4 regions of the Pseudomonas synxantha genome follow, and region 4 is predicted to be linked to each of the others. Evidence: predicted binding sites of a transcription regulator. Region 4 holds the regulator's gene; each other region holds the start of a gene.

Region 1 (4,973 bases), 2.3 Mb from region 4:
CCGATGTCCATTGGCGTTCCCGTTCACTCTGGGACCAGGAACTGCCCCGCCTGCCCGAGGCGGGGCTCAAGGGCAACCTGCAACTGGGGCCGGAAGGCCAGCAATTGCTGGTGTTGCGTTCGGACTACAAGCGCTTCGGCCTGCCGATTTCCATCAGCGTGGCCCAGGATTACACGCCCGTGCGGGAGAGTTTTCGCCTGATGCGCCAGATTGGCCTGGTGATGGGGCTGGCGGCGCTGCTGCTGGTGCTGGTCCTGCAGCGAGTCACCGTGCGCCGCGCCCTGCGCCCACTGGAGACGGCGCGTAACCAGATCGCCCAGCTGCAACAGGGCCAGCGCTCGCAACTCGACACTCAGGTGCCGTTGGAGCTGGAACCACTGGTGGCGCAGATCAACCATTTGCTGGCGCACACCGAAGACAGTCTCAAGCGTTCCCGCAATGCGCTCGGCAACCTGGGGCATGCGCTGAAAACCCCAATGGCGGTATTGCTGAGCGCGGCCTCCAGTGAGGCGCTCAAGGGTCATCCGCAGTTGAGCCAGCTATTGCGCGACCAACTGGAGCAAATCCAGCAACGCCTCAATCGCGAGCTCAACCGGGCACGGCTGGCTGGCGAAACCCTGCCGGGTGCTTTGTTTGATTGCGAAAAAGAACTGCCCGTCCTGCTGGCGACCTTGAACATGATCCATGGCGACCATCTTGACCTCAGCTATCACGTTTCGCCGGGCCTGCAATTGCCCTGGGACCGCGAGGACTTGCTGGAATTACTTGGTAATTTGCTGGACAACGCCTGTAAGTGGGCGGATGCCGATATTCGGCTGAACGTCAGCGAAACCCAGCAAGGCTACCTGTTGGTGGTGGAGGACGACGGTCCCGGTATTCCCGAGGCCCAGCGTAACCAGGTCTTGGGCCGCGGCGCGCGACTGGACGAGCAAATTGACGGACATGGCCTGGGGTTGGGGATCGTGCGGGACATCGTCGAGGTATGGGGCGGGACGTTGCAGTTACAGGAGAGTGAGCTGGGTGGGCTTAAGGTACTGATCGAATTGCCCAAGCGGTAATGCCAATCTAAAAATGTGGGAGGGGGCTTGCCCCGATGACGGAGTGTCAGTAAATACATCTGGGGCTGACCCAACGCCATCGGGGGCAAGCCCCCTCCCACAGTAGATCTCCATTAGGCTTACACCCTGAACTGATCCATCAACCCCTGCTGTTGATTCGCCAGGCTGTTCAACGCCTGGCTGACCCGCGCCGATTCATTGGCCTGCTCCGACAGCGACTCGGTCACATCGCGAATGGTCGCCACATTGTTGTTGATCTCCTCGGCCACCGCGCTTTGCTCTTCGGCGGCACTGGCGATCTGCAGGTTCATGTCGCTGATCACCGTGACCGCGTCGCCAATCTGGCGCAAGGCCGTTACCGCTTGGCCGACCTGTTCGACGCTGCCTTGGGCCTGGCGATAGCTGTTGCCCATGGAGCCGACCACGTCGGTGGTGCCGCTTTGCAGTTGCTCGATCACCAGGCGGGTTTCTTCCACCGATTCCTGGGTGCGCCGCGCCAGGTTGCGCACCTCGTCGGCGACCACGGCAAAGCCCCGACCGGCTTCACCGGCACGGGCGGCCTCGATGGCGGCGTTGAGCGCCAGCAGGTTGGTCTGTTCGGCGATGCCGCGAATCACTTCGAGCACCGAGCCGATTTTCTCGCTGTTGGCGGCCAGGCCTTCTACCTGGGTCATGGCGGTGCTCATGTCGGCGGCGAGGTCGCCAATGTTGGCGGTGGTGCGGTCGATCACGGTCAAGCCTTCGCGTGTGGCCTGGTCGGCATCGCGAGCGGCCTGGGCAGCTTGGGCGGCGCTGCGGGCAACGTCCTGGGCGGTGGCGCTCATTTCGTGGGAAGCGGTCGCCACCTGATCCACCTGGCGGTACTGCTGCTCCATGCCAGCACTGGTTTGCGTGGCAATCGCGGCGGACTGGTCGGCGGTGCCACGGGCGTCCTGCACCGAGCGTTTGACCTCGGCAATGATCGGTTGCAGCTTGTCGAGGAAGCGGTTGAACCAGCCGGCCAACTGGCCCAGTTCGTCCTGCTTGTCATAGGCCAGGCGCCGGGTCAGGTCACCTTCGCCGCTGGCGATATCTTCAAGCATGTGTGCCACGCCGAGGATCGGCCGGGTCACGCTGCGCGCCATCAGCCACACCAGTATCAGGCCTACCACAGCGGCCAGCAGACCCAGGCCGAGCTCCAGCAGGGTGCCTTTGGCATTGTCAGCGTCCAGCTGGGTTTTCAACGCCTCGGCGGGCGCCACCAGGACTTTTTCCGGTACATCCAGCAACACGCCCCACGGCTTGCCCCCAGGGATCGGCGCAAAGGGCGCCAGCACCTTGAGCTGATGACCGGCACGCAGGCTGTGGGTTTGAGTACTGCTGGCCAAGGCGCTGACCAACTGCGCGCCGCTGGCCGTATCAACCTGAGCCAGGCGCTGGCTGAGCTTACTGGCATCCGGACTATAACCGGCAAGCAAACCGGTCGGGCTGAGGATGCTGACCTGGGTCTGGCCGTCGTACAGCTTCTGGCTGGCCTGTTGGCTCACGGCCTGCAGGCTGTTGAGGTTGATGTCCACCGACAGTGAGGCGATGACTTTGCCATTGACCATCAGCGGGAACACGATGCTGGTCATCAGCACGTTCTGGCCGTCGATCACATAAAAGTAGGGTTCGATCACACACGGCTTGAGCGTGGTGCGCGGGCAGGTGAACCAGGCGTTGGCTTTTTCGCCGCTGGGGCTGACGGACGTGTCGGTCATGTCGCTTTCGGGCAGTGCCATCGAAGTGATCTTCCCCGGCGTCGGCTGCGACCAGTACAAGGCGAATCGGCCTTTGTCATTACTGCCCAGTTCCTGCTGGTTGGCGAACAACTCGTCCTTGCCGTCCAGCGCATTGGCTTCGAACACCAGGGACAAACCCAACAGGTCGGGGTTGGCTTGCAGCGCGGCCTTGACCTGGCGGGTCAGGTCCTCACGGGTGTCGAAGGCATCGAGAAAGCGTTTCTCTGCCTGCTCGCGCAGAAACAGTACCTGGCGGGAAAAGCCGTGACCGTACTGGTAGGCATCCATGAACTGCTGGCGAATGCCCAGCGCCTGTACTTCACCTTGGGCCTCGATGCGCGCCTGGGCGGCTTCGTCCAGCATCTGCATGCTGGAGGCCTTGACCTGCTCCGAGCTCTGCGCCATGCGATACAGCGACAGACCCACCAGCAGGGTCACGATCCCCAGCAGGCACAGGCCCGCGAGCAGGGTGATTTTCCATTGAATGGAGAGCTGCCTGAGCGACATCGGGACATCCTTACCTGAAAGCACATGGAAACAGCTTATCGGCCGACACGCATGGTTCTTTATTCAAACGATCAATTTAAACTTCAAAAACGGCGCCGCTTTTTGACATGCGCGCCTGCCTGCTGCAAAGTGCGCGCCCTCTAATAGGACCTCTTTCAAGCCTGCACGCCGGCAGCTGTTCCCATGGGCCGTGCGCGGGCATGCCTGTCTTTTTTGTTTTTGCTTGAGGTAACCATGATTAACGCAGTCATCGCCGCGGTCGGCACCATGCTGGTACTCAGCCTGTCCCGCGTGCATGTGGTCATCGCCATTATTGTTGGCGCCCTGGTGGGCGGCTTGACGGGTGGCCTGGGGATCGACGCCACGCTCAAAGCCTTCAACGGCGGTTTAGGTGGCGGCGCAACCGTGGCTTTGTCCTACGCATTGCTTGGTGCTTTCGCGGTGGCAATTGCCAAGTCCGGCTTGGCCCACGCGCTGGCGGACAAAGCCTTGCTGCTGGTTGATCGCCAGGAAGCCAGCGGTGGCAGCCACGTCAAATGGTTGTTGATCGGCCTGTTGTGGGTGGTGGCGATTGCTTCGCAGAACATCCTGCCGATCCATATTGCGTTTATCCCGCTGCTGGTGCCGCCGCTGCTTTATGTGCTGACCAAGCTGCAACTGGACCGCCGCCTGATCGCCTGCGTGATGACGTTCGGCCTGATCACGCCGTACATGTTCCTGCCGGTGGGTTTCGGCAATATTTTCCTCAACCAGATCCTGCTGGCCAACGTAGCCAAGAGCGGGGTGGATATCAGCCAGGTCAACGTCACCCACGCCATGGGCCTGCCGGCACTGGGCATGGTGGTCGGCCTGCTGGTGGCAGTGTTTATCAGCTACCGCAAGAAGCGCGTGTATGACCTGGAAAAAATCGAGCGTGTCGAGCAAGTGGCGGTGCAGTACAACCCGCTGACCCTGCTGGTGGCCGGCCTGGCGATTGCCTCGGCGTTCATCATCCAGCTGTGGCTGGACTCGATGATCATCGGCGCCCTGGCCGGATTCCTGATCTTCTCGGTATCGGGCATCGTGCGCTGGCGCGACACCGATGACCTCTTCACTGAAGGCATGAAGATGATGGCGATGATCGGTTTCATCATGATCGCCTCGTCGGGCTTTGCCGAAGTGCTCAAAGCCACCGGTGACGTGCGCTCGCTGGTAGAAGCCTCGGCGGCGTTTATCGGCCATAGCCGTGGGGTAGGGGCGTTGCTGATGCTGCTGGTGGGGCTGCTGGTGACCATGGGCATCGGCTCGTCGTTTTCCACGGTGCCGATCCTTGCCGCGATTTTCGTGCCGTTGTGTGTGCAACTGGGCTTCAGCCCGTTGGCCATCGTGTGCATTGTCGGCACCGCCGGTGCGCTGGGCGATGCGGGCTCGCCTGCGTCGGATTCCACCCTCGGGCCCACCTCCGGCCTGAATGTCGATGGCCAGCACCACCATATCTGGGACACCGTGGTGCCGACCTTCCTGCACTACAACATTCCGCTGCTGGTGTTTGGGTGGCTGGCCGCGATGACGCTCTGATGAATTCCCTGTAGGAGCGAGCTCGCGAAAAACCCCAACGATAATGCGAACAACCTGAAACCCCGCAGAGTTCTCAGGTGCTTCGCGAGTA
Region 2 (4,973 bases), 3.3 Mb from region 4:
TATCCAGTATGACAATGTCCGGCATATGTTCCCGTGCAAGTTGCAATGCATCGACACCGTTATCAGTCTCGGCAACGACCTCATAACCATGACGCTCCATTAGCATGCGCACAGCAAGACGAATGACGGGATGATCATCCACGATCAGCACTTTATTCATGAGAAAGTCCAATTTCGCTGTTCGAATTATTTAGAGCAAGCACAATAGCCTAGTCGATTGCTAGTTGGCATAGCATTCACCCCCGAGCAACAGTAGGCAGAGACCCACCCCACAAGAAGATAGGAATTAACCTACAAAAAATCGCCAACTTAGAGGTGTGTGGCTTTATGCTTCCTTTCAGACCTTTCTCGACACATACATATTTTGAGTGAAATATCCCCGGCATAAGCTGCAGAAGGTAAACGCGCCGCACATGACTTTCAGGAAATGCCCCTTGTTTCTCGCGATGACGCACGCAAAGTGGCGAGCACATTCCATTTACGTTAGTTCCATTTAACATATTTACACACACTCAAAATTCCTACAGAAAATTCAACAAGTCGCATACCTCCATCACTTACATGAGTGAATTTTCTGTCAGAAATAGTTCCTCCGCAGATGTAAAAAATCATTCATCCTAAAAAATAAAAGACAACAACCGAAATACCTCTTGCAAGTTGCGGAAAAACTTACACAGGCTAAACGCAAATAAACATCAACACCTATTTAACGCTTGCCTACCAATACCCAGGCGAAAAAAAATGGCCCCTTGAACAAGGGGCCATTTTCACAATGCGCCTGACAGTTAGAACAACGAGCGGCCCTTGTTAGCAGCAATACGCATACGCAGTGCGTTCAACTTGATAAACCCGGCCGCATCCGCCTGGTTGTAGGCCCCGCCGTCTTCTTCGAAGGTGGCAATGTTGGAATCGAACAGCGACTCATCGGACTTGCGGCCCGTGACAATCACATTGCCCTTGTACAGCTTCAGGCGCACGACGCCATTCACGTGAGCCTGGGAAGCGTCGATCATCTGTTGCAGCATCAGGCGCTCAGGGCTCCACCAGTAGCCGGTGTAGATCAAGCTGGCGTACTTGGGCATCAGTTCGTCTTTGAGGTGGGCTACTTCACGGTCCAGGGTGATGGACTCGATGGCGCGGTGGGCGCGCAGCATGATGGTGCCGCCAGGGGTTTCGTAGCAGCCACGGGACTTCATGCCTACGTAGCGGTTCTCAACGATGTCCAGGCGCCCGATGCCGTGCTGGCCGCCGATCCGGTTCAAGGTCGCCAGTACGGTGGCCGGGGTCATTTCAACGCCGTCCAGCGCAACGATATCGCCGTTACGATAGGTCAGTTCCAGGTACTGCGGCTTGTCAGGAGCGTTCTCCGGGGAGACGGTCCATTTCCACATGTCTTCTTCGTGCTCGGTCCAGGTGTCTTCCAGCACGCCGCCTTCATAAGAGATGTGCAGCAGGTTGGCATCCATCGAGTACGGCGACTTCTTCTTGCCATGGCGTTCGATCGGAATGCCGTGCTTTTCAGCGTAGTCCATCAGCTTTTCACGGGACAGCAGGTCCCATTCACGCCAAGGGGCAATCACTTTTACCCCTGGCTTGAGGGCGTAGGCACCCAGTTCGAAACGTACCTGGTCGTTGCCCTTGCCGGTGGCGCCATGGGAAATAGCGTCGGCGCCGGTTTCGTTGGCGATTTCGATCAGGCGCTTGGCGATCAGCGGACGTGCGATGGAGGTACCCAGCAGGTACTCGCCTTCGTAGACAGTGTTGGCGCGAAACATCGGGAAGACGAAATCGCGGACGAACTCTTCGCGCAGGTCGTCAATGTAGATCTCTTTCACGCCCATGGCTTGCGCCTTGGCACGTGCAGGTTCGACCTCTTCGCCCTGACCCAGGTCAGCGGTGAAGGTCACCACTTCACAGTTATAAGTATCCTGCAGCCACTTGAGGATCACCGAAGTGTCCAGGCCGCCGGAATACGCGAGAACGACCTTGTTTACGTCGGCCATGCCATCACTCCACGGGTTTGTACGGAAAGGCGTCGATTCTACCGATCAAAACCGTGAAATTACAGGGGCGCGACAGCAAATGAAGATAAAGCGACAGATTATGTCGAGTGGGCGACCGATGGTCGCACCTTATGATGTGGCGGCAGGATTGCTCGGCGCAGTGGCCTGGGATGCCGGTTTCTCGGGGGCCGCTACCCGCTCAAGCTGGATATTCACACGACGGTTGCGGGCGCGGTTGGCCGCATTGGTGTTGGGCGCCAAAGGATAGCTTTCGCCATGAAACCGCAGGGTGATCTGCGATTCCGCGATGCCGTTGGCCTTGAAATAGTCCATCACCGCCAGGGCGCGCCGGCGCGAGACATCGCGATTGGTCAGTCGGTTGCCACTGTTATCCGAATGGCCGTTCAACTCGACGTGATTGACCGTGGGGTCGGCTTTCATGAATGCAAGAATCACCGACAGCTTCTTCTTGGCAGCCGCGTCCAGTTCGATGCCGCCACCGGGGAAGCCGACTTCAGTCTGTTTGACCTGGTCATAATTCATTGGCAGCAGCTTGGTGGTGCACAACTGATAGTCGCTGTAGGCCTTGTTGAACTTCACCGGCAGCAGGCGAATTTCCGAATAACCACCCTCACGTCCGTAATGCCGCACGGTCGGGCTACGCCCCTCGAGCAAGCCGGTGAACAGACGCCCGGCCTGGGCTTGGGAGCTGTTGAACAATACGTCACCACTGCCGACCCGTACGGCGCCGAGGTTGATATCCCCTCGGCCCGGCTGCCAGGGCGCAGCAGCAGCCAACAAAGTCGCCGAACCTGCGCCGAACGAGCCGTTATAGGCCTTCAAGCGAAACGTCGCCTGCTCACCGGCGCGGCGCACGAATTCGCCGGAGCCGAAATCGGTGATCGGCTGGGTCAGGCGGCACTCGAACTGGTCACCTTCTACCTTCCACTCAATATTCTCCAGGCGGGTCTGGAACGTGAGGGCCATCGCAGGCAGGCTGGCGAACACACTGAGCAGGGCTAGATAATGCTGGCGCACGGGAAGGCTCCACTGGTTTCTACAACACTTCAAAGCGTCATACATCGTTAAGGCATACCCGGGAATATCGGTCGCATCCGGCAAAACTTGATAGCGAGTGCCTGCAAGAGTCTTTTCCGGTAGCATTCCCACCAGATTGACCCGCCTGGAATCCCCAATGTCCGACCGCCTGACCCTGCTGCGTCCCGACGACTGGCATATTCATCTTCGCGATGGTGCTGCGTTACCCCAAACCGTGGCCGATGTGGCGCGCACGTTTGGCCGTGCCATCATCATGCCTAACCTGGTACCTCCGGTGCGCAATGCCGCAGAAGCCGACGCCTATCGCCAGCGCATCCTCGCTGCACGACCGGCCGGCAGCCGCTTCGAACCGTTGATGGTGCTCTACCTGACCGACCGCACCCAGCCTGAAGAAATTCGTGAGGCCAAGGCCCGCGGCTTCGTGCACGCCGCCAAGCTGTACCCGGCCGGCGCGACCACCAACTCCGATTCCGGCGTGACCAGCATCGACAAGATCCTGCCAGCCATCGAAGCCATGGCCGAGGTGGGCATGCCGCTGCTGATCCACGGGGAAGTCACCCGTGGCGACGTGGACGTTTTTGATCGCGAGAAGGTCTTCATCGACGAGCACATGCGTCGCGTGGTCGAGCTGTTCCCGACCCTGAAGGTGGTGTTCGAGCACATCACCACGGCCGATGCCGTGCAGTTCGTCACCGAGGCTTCGGCCAATGTGGGCGCGACCATCACCGCCCATCACCTGCTCTACAACCGCAACCACATGCTGGTGGGCGGGATTCGGCCGCACTTCTACTGCCTGCCGATCCTCAAGCGCAACACCCACCAGGTGGCGTTGCTGGACGCCGCCACCAGCGGCAACCCGAAGTTCTTCCTCGGCACCGACTCCGCGCCCCATGCCCAGCACGCCAAGGAAGCCGCCTGCGGTTGCGCCGGTTGCTACACGGCGTTCGCCGCTATAGAGCTGTATGCCGAAGCGTTTGAACAGCGCAATGCCCTGGACAAACTCGAGGGCTTCGCCAGCCTCAATGGCCCGCGTTTCTACGGCCTGCCGGCAAATACCGACCGCATCACCCTGGTTCGTGAAGACTGGACCGCCCCTGCCAGCCTGCCATTCGGCGAGCTGACTGTTATCCCGCTGCGCGCCGGTGAAACACTGCGCTGGCGCCTGCTGGAGGAAAGCAAGTGAGTGAAGACCATTACGACGACGAACAAGAGCACAGTGGTGGCGGTTCCCGTCACCCGATGGCCGAGCGATTTCGCGGCTATCTGCCGGTTGTCATCGACGTAGAAACCGGTGGTTTCAATTGCGCCACCGACGCCTTGCTGGAAATCGCCGCTACCACTATCGGCATGGATGAACACGGTTTTGTGTTCCCGGAACATACCCACTTCTTCCGCGTCGAGCCATTCGAAGGCGCCAATATCGAAGCGGCAGCCCTGGAGTTCACCGGCATCAAGCTCGACCATCCGCTGCGCATGGCGGTGAGCGAAGAAGCGGCGCTGACCGATATCTTCCGCGGTGTGCGCAAAGCGCTGAAGGCCAATGGCTGCAAACGCGCGATCCTGGTGGGCCACAACAGCAGTTTCGACCTGGGCTTCCTGAATGCCGCCGTGGCGCGACTGGACATGAAGCGCAATCCGTTTCACCCGTTCTCCAGCTTCGACACCGCCACCCTTGCCGGTCTGGCGTATGGCCAGACCGTGTTGGCCAAAGCCTGTCAGGCGGCCGGTATCGACTTCGACGGCCGTGAGGCTCACTCGGCCCGCTACGATACCGAGAAGACTGCCGAGCTGTTCTGCGGCATCGTCAATCGCTGGAAGCAGATGGGCGGCTGGGAAGACTTCAGCGATTGAAGTTGAACCCCGCACATAAAAAAACCGGCCCTCTCAGGCCGGTTTTTTTGTGCCGTGAAA
Region 3 (4,973 bases), 2.1 Mb from region 4:
GTCTTCGACGATATGCGTGAACCCCACGATCGACGCCAGACCGAAAAGGCCCGCCGAACCCTTGATGGTGTGCGCGGCGCGGAAAATCGCGCCGATGGCGTCCTGGTCGCCGGGCTCGCTTTCCAATTGCAGCAGGGATTGCTCCATGGCCTGCAACAGCTCGCGTGCCTCAACGATGAATGTCTGCTGTGCCTGATCGAGATTGATGCTCACCTGGACTGTCCTTGTCGATCAAAAAAAATGGGAAGTGGCGACTACAAGCCTGCGCTACGGCACAGTTGCAGTGCGTGCATGACCGCCTGGCTTTGGCCGGTCACACTCAAGGCTGTACCGGCAACACCCGCCTCACGCTGGACAACTGCAAGCAACTGCAAACCGGCGCCATCCATCTCCGTGACCTGTGACAGGTCCAGCTCCAGGCGCGGCGTGGCGCCCATCTGCGGCAGCAGCGCAGCCGCCAGTTCCGCCACGGTGTAGATCGTCAGCTCGCCGTCAATGCGCACGCAGGTGGTGCCGTCGAGTGTTTCAGTACTGATTGGCATGGCAGCCTCCCTGGCGCCGGATGATCAAGGCAGGATCAGCTTGGAAACGGCTGCGAGCATTTGCGCCGGTTGGAACGGCTTGACCACCCAGGCCTTGGCGCCGGCGGCCTGGCCCTCGGCCTTCTTCGATTCCTGGGACTCGGTGGTCAGCATGATGATCGGCGTGAACTTGTAATTGGCCAGCTTCTTGACCTCCTTGACGAAGGTGATGCCGTCCATGTTGGGCATGTTTACATCGCTGATGATCAGGTGGACTTTCTGCCCGGTGAGCTTGCTCAGGGCATCCTTGCCGTCGCTGGCCTCGATTACGTCATAGCCGGCGCTTTTCAAGGCAATGCCGACCACTTGTCGCACGCTGCTGGAGTCGTCGACCACTAATACATTCTTCGCCATGGTGTACTCCTAAAAAAAGGTGATGTCTTGGGAATTCGGCTGCGCGGCTGCCACTCCGTGGTGCAGGCGCCGCTGTTCGTCGGTGGCATAGGTGGCTTCCATGCGCGCCAGCCACTGCCGGGCGTCGACGCCCACCGCCTGGTCCGGCGCCTGGCTGGCCTGCAGGAGGTGGTCGTGCAAGGCGTGCATGTTGTCGCGCACGTGGCTGAGGATCTGGCTGACGCGGTCCTGGAATTGCAGGCTGACCAGCACTTCGGTCATCTCATCGCGGATGCCGTAGCTTTCCTGCTTGAGCAGGTCGGCAGATTCGGCCAGGCGCCCGGTGATGTTCTGGAAGCGCTCGAGCACCTTTTGAATACTGTTTTCGGACTCGGCCACCGAATGGCTGTCCTCGTCGGCACTGCTGGACGCGGCCTGCACCAATTGCGTGATGGCGTTATTGATGATGTCGACCTTGGCCGACATCTGCTGGCCGGTTTCACTGGATTTGTTCGACAGGCTGCGCACCGCATCGGCCACCACCGCAAAGCCGCGCCCGGCCTCACCGGCACGCGCCGCCTCGATGGCAGCGTTGAGGGCCAGCAGGTTGGTTTGCGCGGCAATCGCCGCCACGTCGGCGGCCATGGCGCGCAGTTCCTTGGTATAGGCAGTGAGGCTGCGGACCTGGACCAGGGTCTGGTCACGGCTGGTCTGTGTGGCCTTGAGCGAATTGATCACCTGGCTCAGCTCGCTGTCGCTGCGCGCCAGTACCTCGAGCGCGCCGTCGGCCGACTGCCCATCCAGTTCGCCGGCAGCCTGCTGCGAGGCCTGTACCGTTTCATGCAATCGCGCGGCGATCCCGGTGAAACGGTTGGCCAGGCTCACAATCGCTTCTTCGGTCTGGTGCCGCGAGCTTTCCACCTGCTTGGCCCAGATCGGCATGGCGCCGAGCAGCACTTCATCGAGCTGTGCGCGGGAAGCCATGCCGTCATGCGCTGCGTCCACCGCCGACTGATCCGCCTGCGCCCGCGCCGTCGCGTGCAGCACAGCGTTGCGTTGCGAATGTGTGCTCCAGGCACAAGCCCCCAAGCCCGTCAGCACCAGTACCGCGCAGGCCAGCAGATTGGCCGAGGAAGCTGATTGCACCAGCAGCCACCCAATGGCAGGCACGACCGGTATAAGGGCAAACCAGCAAAAACGCGGATAACCAGGAAGGGAAATGCGGCCGGATTGACGCTGGGTCATGAGTTCGATCCTTGAACAGTGTTGCGGATATTAGGTGACATAGGGGATATCTGCCCAATACCTCGCAACTTTAGGATCCTGATGTGCCTTCCGTCTGTTTTATGACCATCAGGTGACGGATCCGGGTGCCTGGCAGCTTATAGCTATCTGACTGATGCACCGCGATCCAAATGTGGGAGGGGCGGTGCGACGATTCGACTTGCCCCCGATGGCGGCCTGACAGCCGACCAGAATGTTGGATCAGACCGACTACATATCCATTGTTTAGGTAACGGCCACTATTGGTTCCGCTCTTACAGCGGGTCACTTTGAAAAGCGCAAAGTAACCAAACGCTCTTGCCCCACCACTCGGCACCTCGCTTAGGCTCGGTGTGCCCGTAATCCGCCATGGATTTGGGGGGCCGCCGCCACGCGCCATCCATGGCGCGGGGCGGCTAAACCGGCATCCTTGCCGGTTTACCCCCCAAATCCCTGTCGAATTCCGGCCAGCGTGGTTTAACGGGGCGCCTGAGATCAAAAGCAGATCAAGATCAAGATCAAGAGCGGCTCGCTTCGCATCGTGGTTACTGACGGCGCTACGTCAGAGTTGTGTAGATAACCATGCCCCAGGGTGCACGGCTTTAGCCAAGACCAGGCCCCTCACCCTCCTCCCCACCCCTCGCGCACCGCGTGCCGAATCCCTTCCAGCAGCATCGCGAACGCCGGGTTGTCGTTGTTCTCGCGCCAGATCAGATGAAGCTCGCTTTGTACGCCTTCGCCCAGGTCGATATCGCGGAACACCACGTTCTTGAACACTACGCTGGTGGCGCAACGGGGCACCAGCGCCAGGCCCATGGCGGCGTTGACCAGGGCGAGGATGGTCAGGGACGAGCCGAGCCACTGCACATAATCCGGGGCGACGCGGGCAGAGCGCAGCATGCCGGTCAGCAGTTCGTTGAACGGCGGATAGGCGGCGTGGGAGTACATCAGGAACGGCTGGCCGTCGAGGTCCTTGACCGACACGGTTTTGGCATCAGCCAGTGGATGGGTGTTGGGGACGGCCAGCACAAAGGGCTCGCGGACCAGGCATTCGGTGGCGTAACCGGGTTCCAGCAACGGTGCGCGGGCAATGCCCAGGTCGATACGTCGAGCGCGCAAGGCCTCGTGCTGCTGGTAGGTGTTCATTTCCGACAGGTCGATTCGCACGTGGGGCTGGGTGATGCGTGTCTCGGCTATGACCTTGGGCAGGAACTCGTACACCGCGCTGCCGACGAAGCCGATATTCACCGAGCCGATATCGCCCTGGGCAAACCGCCGGGCGGTCACTGCGGCCTGCTGGGCGCGCTCGAGCAGGTTCTGCGCCTCGATGAAAAACGCTCGGCCGGCCGCGGTAAGGGCGACGTTGCGGGTGTTGCGGGTGAACAGCTCGACGCCCAAGTGATGCTCCAGCAACTGGATCTGCCGGCTGAGCGGTGGCTGGGTCATGTTCAGCCGTTCGGCGGCGCGGCGGAAATTCAGTTCAGTGGCGACGGTGGTGAAACAGCGCAGATGGCTCAGTTCGAACATTGATCTAATCCAGGTATCAATCGAATGCCAAGTTAGATTAGACGGGATCAATACCCGCGTCCATGATCGACCTACGTCACCAGCAATCCCCACAAAAACAACGATCGGGAGTCGCTCATTGAATACCCTGCAGAGTCCACCGGACCCGAACGTGCTTGCCCGGGCTGCCGCCAAGGTCAAGCGCCACGTCCTGCCGTTATTCGTGATCATGTTCATCGTCAACTACATCGACCGGGTCAATATCGGCTTTGTGCGCAGCCATATGGAAACCGACCTGGGCATCGGCGCTGCCGCCTATGGCCTGGGCGCCGGGCTGTTCTTCGTCGGTTATGCGATCTTCGAAGTGCCTTCCAATCTGCTGCTGCAACGCTACGGCGCCCGCGCCTGGCTGACGCGCATCATGTTCACCTGGGGCGCCGCCGCGATGGCCATGGCCTTCGTCCAGGGTGAAACCAGCTTCTATGTGCTGCGCTTTGTCCTCGGTGCCGCAGAAGCCGGCTTCTTTCCCGGCATCATTTACTACTTCACCCAATGGCTGCCCTCGACCGAGCGCGGCAAGGCCATGGCGATTTTCCTCAGTGGCTCGGCCATCGCCTCGGTGATCTCCGGCCCGGTGTCCGGCGCGCTGCTGCACATCGATGGCTTGAACCTGCACGGCTGGCAGTGGATGTTCCTGGTCGAGGGCTTTGCGTCCATCGCCCTCTGCGGTTTTGTCTGGTTCTGGCTGCAATCCCACCCGCGGGAAGCCAAGTGGCTCAGCGAGGAAGAAAAGACCGCGCTGATCGCCGCCATCGACCAGGAGCAGCGGGCCCGGGAAGCCGCGCAGACGGTCAAGCCCTCAATGTTCAAGTTGCTGGCCGACAAACAGATCGCGCTGTTCTGCTTCATCTACTTTTCCATTGCCCTGACTATCTACGGCGCCACGTTCTGGCTGCCGAGCATGATCAAGAAGATGGGCAATCTGGGTGATTTCCAGGTCGGGCTGTTCAATTCGATCCCATGGATCATTTCCATCGTCGCCATGTACGGCTTCGCCGCCATGGCCAGCAAATGGAAATTCCAGCAGGCGTGGGTCGCGCTGACGCTGTTGATCGCCTCGTTCGGCATGTTCATGTCCACCTTCGGCGGGCCGGTTTTCGCCTTCGTCGCCATCTGTTTCGCCGCGATCGGCTTCAAGGCGGCCTCGGCGCTGTTCTGGCCAATCCCGCAAGGCTACCTGGATGCGCGCATCGCAGCAGCGGTGATCGCCCTGATCAACTCCATCGGTAA
Region 4 (4,973 bases):
CGCACTTGGCACGCATGATCGCTACGCCGGAAATCGAACCTCTGGAAGAGGGCGGTGTGATTGCCATGGTCGGCCCCGCCGGCATGGGCAAGACCACCACCCTGGCCAAGCTGGCCGCCCGTTATGTGCTCAAGTACGGCGCACAGAATATCGCTCTGGTGAGCATGGACAGCTACCGCATCGGCGCCCAGGAGCAGCTCAAGACCCTGGGGCGCATCCTCAATGTGCCGGTGACCCACGTCGACCCGGGCCAGTCCCTGGCCAATGCCCTCGACCCGCTGCTGCGCAAGCGCGTGGTGCTGATCGATACCGCCGGCCTGCAAGCCAGCGATCCGGCGCTGCGCATGCAACTCGAAAGCCTGGCCGGGCGTGGCATCAAGTCGAAAAATTACCTGGTGCTTGCAACCACCAGCCAGAAACAGGTTCTTACCGCTGCTTACCACAGTTACAAGCGTTGCGGCCTGGCCGGTTGCATCCTCACCAAACTCGATGAAACTGCGAGCCTGGGCGAAGTGTTGAGCCTGGCCATCAGCCATGAATTACCGGTCGCCTACCTGACCGACGGGCCGCGGATCCCGGATGATCTGCATCTGCCGCGCCGTCATCAGTTGGTCAGCCGTGCCGTAAGTGTGCAAATGCAAGAAGAGCCTAGCGAGGAAGCGATGGCCGATATGTTCGCCGACCTTTACCACCACCCGGCTAAACGGGTCGGTTAAGGCAGGATGAACACCGTGAAATGTACCTACATCGATGGTCTGCAAGCGATTCACGCGGCCAAGCCATGTAGCCTGCGTCTAAGCAAGACAAGGTAAAGAAATAAAATGGGCAGCATGCATCCCGTACAGGTGATCGCGGTGACCGGCGGCAAAGGTGGCGTCGGCAAAACTAACGTGTCAGTGAATTTGTCCCTGGCCCTGGCAGAGCTTGGCCGTCGCGTCATGCTGCTGGATGCTGACCTGGGCTTGGCGAACGTGGACGTTCTGCTGGGGCTGACACCCAAACATACCCTTGCCGATGTGATCGAGGGCCGCTGTGAGCTGCGCGATGTGCTGCTCCAGGGTCCCGGTGGCATCCGCATCGTGCCGGCTGCCTCGGGCACCCAGAGCATGGTGCACCTGAGCCCCGCGCAGCATGCCGGGCTGATCCAGGCGTTCAGCGATATCGGCGACAACCTCGATGTGCTGGTGATCGACACTGCCGCCGGGATCGGCGAGTCGGTGGTCAGCTTCGTGCGCGCAGCGCAAGAAGTGCTGCTGGTGGTGTGCGACGAGCCCACTTCGATCACCGATGCCTACGCGTTGATCAAACTGCTTAACCGCGACTACGGCATGAACCGCTTCCGCGTGCTGGCCAACATGGCCCAAAGCCCGCAGGAAGGGCGCAACCTGTTCGCCAAGTTGACCAAGGTCACGGACCGCTTCCTCGATGTGGCTTTACAATACGTTGGCGCAGTTCCTTACGACGAGTGTGTGCGCAAGGCCGTGCAAAAGCAGCGTGCGGTCTACGAAGCGTTCCCTCGTTCCAAGTGCGCACTGGCGTTCAAGGCCATTGCCCAGAAGGTCGATACCTGGCCGTTGCCCGCCAACCCCCGGGGGCATCTGGAATTTTTCGTCGAGCGTTTGGTGCATCAGACGAGCGCAGGACCGGTGCTATGACATCCAGCGGCTACAACCTTTACAAAAAGTCGGCACGTGACAGCCAGGGCGAATTGATCGAGCGTTACGCGCCCCTGGTCAAGCGCATTGCCTATCACCTGTTGGCGCGCCTGCCGGCCAGTGTGCAGGTCGAGGACTTGATCCAGGCCGGCATGATCGGCCTGCTCGAAGTGTCGACCAAATACGACGCGAGCAAGGGTGCGAGTTTCGAGACGTATGCGGGCATCCGTATCCGTGGCGCGATGCTCGATGAAGTGCGTAAAGGGGATTGGGCGCCGCGTTCGGTACACCGCAATACGCGCATGGTCAGTGATGCAATTCGTGCAATTGAAGCAAAAACCGGTCGTGACGCTAAAGATCATGAAGTTGCGGCCGAACTCCAATTGAGTCTCGACGATTATTACGGGATTTTGAACGATACCTTGGGCAGCCGCCTGTTCAGTTTCGACGACCTGCTGCAGGACGGCGAACACGAAGGGCTGCACGAGGACGGCGCGAGTGCACATCTCGAACCGTCTCGCGACCTGGAAGACGAACGTTTCCAGAGCGCGTTGGCGGACGCGATTGCCAATTTGCCGGAGCGTGAGCGCCTGGTACTGGCGCTGTACTACGACGAAGAGCTGAACCTCAAGGAAATCGGTGAGGTGCTGGGGGTCAGCGAATCGCGTGTCAGCCAGTTGCATAGCCAGTGCGCGGCCCGCTTGCGGGGGCGATTGGGAGAGTGGCGCGCGCGCTGACAGGCAGTGTGGGGACACTGCAGACGCTACCGTGAAGCCGCAAGGTTCGCGGGCTCGTACCGTGGTGCCCTGGGCAGTCCTTTTTGTGTAACGCCTGTTGATTGAAATGGCGCGTCCAGGTGCTGGGCGCGTTTAAGACTGCTTGGAGGTCGAATTGGACAAGAACATGAAAATCCTCATCGTTGATGACTTCTCAACGATGCGGCGGATCATAAAAAACCTGTTGCGTGACCTTGGGTTCACCAACACGGTCGAGGCGGATGATGGCATCACGGCGATTCCGATCCTCAACAGCGGAAGCATCGATTTTCTGGTAACCGACTGGAACATGCCGGGCATGACCGGTATCGATCTGCTGCGCCATGTACGTGCCGATGAAAAACTGCGCAGCCTGCCTGTGCTGATGGTGACCGCTGAAGCCAAGCGTGAACAGATCATCGAAGCCGCCCAAGCCGGGGTCAACGGCTACGTGGTCAAGCCATTCACTGCACTGGCCTTGAAAGAGAAGATTGAAAAAATCTTCGAACGCATCGGTCATTGATGCTGCCACGGGGGAGCTATGGAGCATAACGAATCATCGCAGGCCGACTTCGAGTCGACCCTGAAAAAACATGCTCACCGCTTGGTCGACAGCCTGGAAAAAGGCCAGTTCGCCGATGCGGTGCAGTTGATCCATGAGCTTAACCAGACCCGTGATCGCGGCCTGTACCAGGAAGTGGGCAAGCTCACACGCGAGCTGCACAGTGCGATCGTCAATTTTCAGATTGACCCGCGCATGCCCCAGGCCGAAGAGATTTCGCAAATCACCGACGCTACCGAACGCCTGTCCTATGTGGTCAGGCTGACCGAGGCGGCGGCCAACCGCACCATGGACCTGGTGGAAAACGCCACGCCGCTGGTCAACGGCATGACCAGCGAAGCCCAGGCCTTGAGCGTTGACTGGGGCCGCTTCATGCGCCGCGAAGTGGGGGCTGAAGAGTTTCGGGAATTGGCCCGTCGGGTCGAGGGTTTCCTGTCGCGCAGCGAACAGGAAAACCGCACGGTGGCCAGCAACCTCAACGACATCCTGCTGGCCCAGGATTACCAGGACCTCACCGGCCAGGTGATCAAGCGCGTGACCCAGTTGGTCACCGAAGTGGAAAGCAACTTGCTCAAATTGGTGCTGATGGCCGGCCAGGTCGACCGTTTTGCCGGCATCGAGCATGACCGCGAAGCGATCCTCTCGGAAAAAGATCCACAAAAACATCTCGCCAAGGGTGAAGGTCCGCAGATTCATGCCGATAAACGTGAAGACGTTATGTCAGGTCAGGATGACGTAGATGACCTGTTATCCAGTTTAGGCTTCTAAGGAGCACACCCATGAGCTTCGGCGCCGATGAAGAAATCCTTCAGGATTTCCTTGTAGAGGCCGGCGAAATTTTAGAGCAACTGTCCGAGCAACTGGTCGAGCTGGAAAGCCGACCGGATGATGCGAACCTGCTCAATGCAATTTTTCGCGGTTTTCACACTGTAAAAGGGGGCGCCGGCTTCCTCCAGCTCCATGAGCTGGTGGAGTGCTGTCACATCGCCGAGAACGTGTTCGACATCCTGCGCAAGGGTGAGCGGCAGGTCGACTCGGAACTGATGGACGTGATTCTAGAAGCACTGGATGCGGTCAACGGCATGTTCAGTGAAGTGCGCGAACGTGCGCCGATCACGGCGGCCACTCCGGAACTGTTGGCGGCCCTGGCGCGCCTGGCGGAACCGGCCGCGGCTGCGCCGGTAGCACAAGCTGAGCCGGAACCAGTGGTGGAGGCCGAGGCGGATGTGACCGACAGCGAGTTCGAACAGCTGCTCGATTCGCTCAATGCGGTCAAGGCCGAAGCCGAAGCCCCGGCGGCGCCTGTCGCCACGCCGACCAGCGAAGACATTACCGACGCAGAGTTTGAATCCCTGCTTGACCAGTTGCATGGCAAGGGTCAGTTCGCGGCCGATGCCGTGGCACCCGCTGCGCCAGAAGCACCGGCTGCCAGCGCCAGCACCGACATTACCGATGATGAATTCGAGGCACTGCTCGACCAGCTGCATGGTAAAGGCACGTTTGTAGCCGAAGCCCTGCCGGAAGTCGCCGCCACTGCTGCCACTGCCACTGCCGCCGCAGCTCCAGCGGCTCCAGCGGCCAGCAGCGCCGCACCGGCCGGCGACGGACTGATCTCCGATCACGAGTTCGAAGCCTTGCTGGACGAGTTGCATGGCAAAGGCAAGTTCACCGAGGTAGCCCCGGCTGCCGCGGCTGCGGTCGCCGCCGCACCGGTTGCCGCCAAAGCTGCCGCGCCGGTCGCCAAGCCAGCCCCAGCCGCTGCCCCGGCACCTGCGCGTGCAGCGGCGCCGGCGGTGGCGGAAAAGCCCGCCAGTGAAGCCGAAACCACCGTGCGCGTCGACACCGCGCGCCTGGACGACATCATGAACATGGTCGGCGAGCTGGTGCTGGTGCGTAACCGCCTGGTGCGCCTGGGCCTGAACAGCGGCGACGAAGCCATGCAGAAGGCCGTGTCGAACCTCGATGTGGTCACCGCTGACTTGCAGACCGCCGTGATGAAAA

The links. Region 4 encodes FliA, which starts transcription of late flagellar genes. Its sites were predicted from a motif close to CTAAAGTTTNNNNNNNNNNNGCCGNTAA; they were not measured.
Region 1: the regulator FliA is predicted to act here: its motif matches at 3,361-3,388, upstream of BLU48_RS32805 (methyl-accepting chemotaxis protein).
Region 2: the regulator FliA is predicted to act here: its motif matches at 3,106-3,133, upstream of BLU48_RS19535 (flagellar protein MotY).
Region 3: the regulator FliA is predicted to act here: its motif matches at 2,206-2,233, upstream of BLU48_RS13630 (methyl-accepting chemotaxis protein).

The regions. Positions count from the first base shown of each region.
Region 1 covers NZ_LT629786.1:3,127,616-3,132,588, reverse strand. Annotated here, with positions in the region: gene BLU48_RS14495 (sensor histidine kinase) at 1-1,058, shown strand, start outside; gene BLU48_RS32805 (methyl-accepting chemotaxis protein) at 1,178-3,325, opposite strand; gene BLU48_RS14485 (Na+/H+ antiporter family protein) at 3,563-4,882, shown strand.
Region 2 covers NZ_LT629786.1:4,181,729-4,186,701, forward strand. Annotated here, with positions in the region: gene BLU48_RS19525 (response regulator transcription factor) at 1-160, opposite strand, end outside; gene BLU48_RS19530 (argininosuccinate synthase) at 786-2,003, opposite strand; gene BLU48_RS19535 (flagellar protein MotY) at 2,133-3,041, opposite strand; gene pyrC (dihydroorotase) at 3,199-4,245, shown strand; gene rnt (ribonuclease T) at 4,242-4,913, shown strand.
Region 3 covers NZ_LT629786.1:2,933,899-2,938,871, forward strand. Annotated here, with positions in the region: gene BLU48_RS13615 (chemotaxis protein CheA) at 1-213, opposite strand, end outside; gene BLU48_RS13620 (STAS domain-containing protein) at 255-542, opposite strand; gene BLU48_RS13625 (response regulator) at 567-935, opposite strand; gene BLU48_RS13630 (methyl-accepting chemotaxis protein) at 945-2,159, opposite strand; gene BLU48_RS13635 (LysR family transcriptional regulator) at 2,799-3,704, opposite strand; gene BLU48_RS13640 (MFS transporter) at 3,823-4,973, shown strand, end outside.
Region 4 covers NZ_LT629786.1:869,935-874,907, forward strand. Annotated here, with positions in the region: gene flhF (flagellar biosynthesis protein FlhF) at 1-716, shown strand, start outside; gene fleN (flagellar synthesis regulator FleN) at 822-1,655, shown strand; gene fliA (RNA polymerase sigma factor FliA) at 1,652-2,392, shown strand; gene BLU48_RS04190 (chemotaxis response regulator CheY) at 2,559-2,933, shown strand; gene BLU48_RS04195 (protein phosphatase CheZ) at 2,952-3,740, shown strand; gene BLU48_RS04200 (chemotaxis protein CheA) at 3,752-4,973, shown strand, end outside.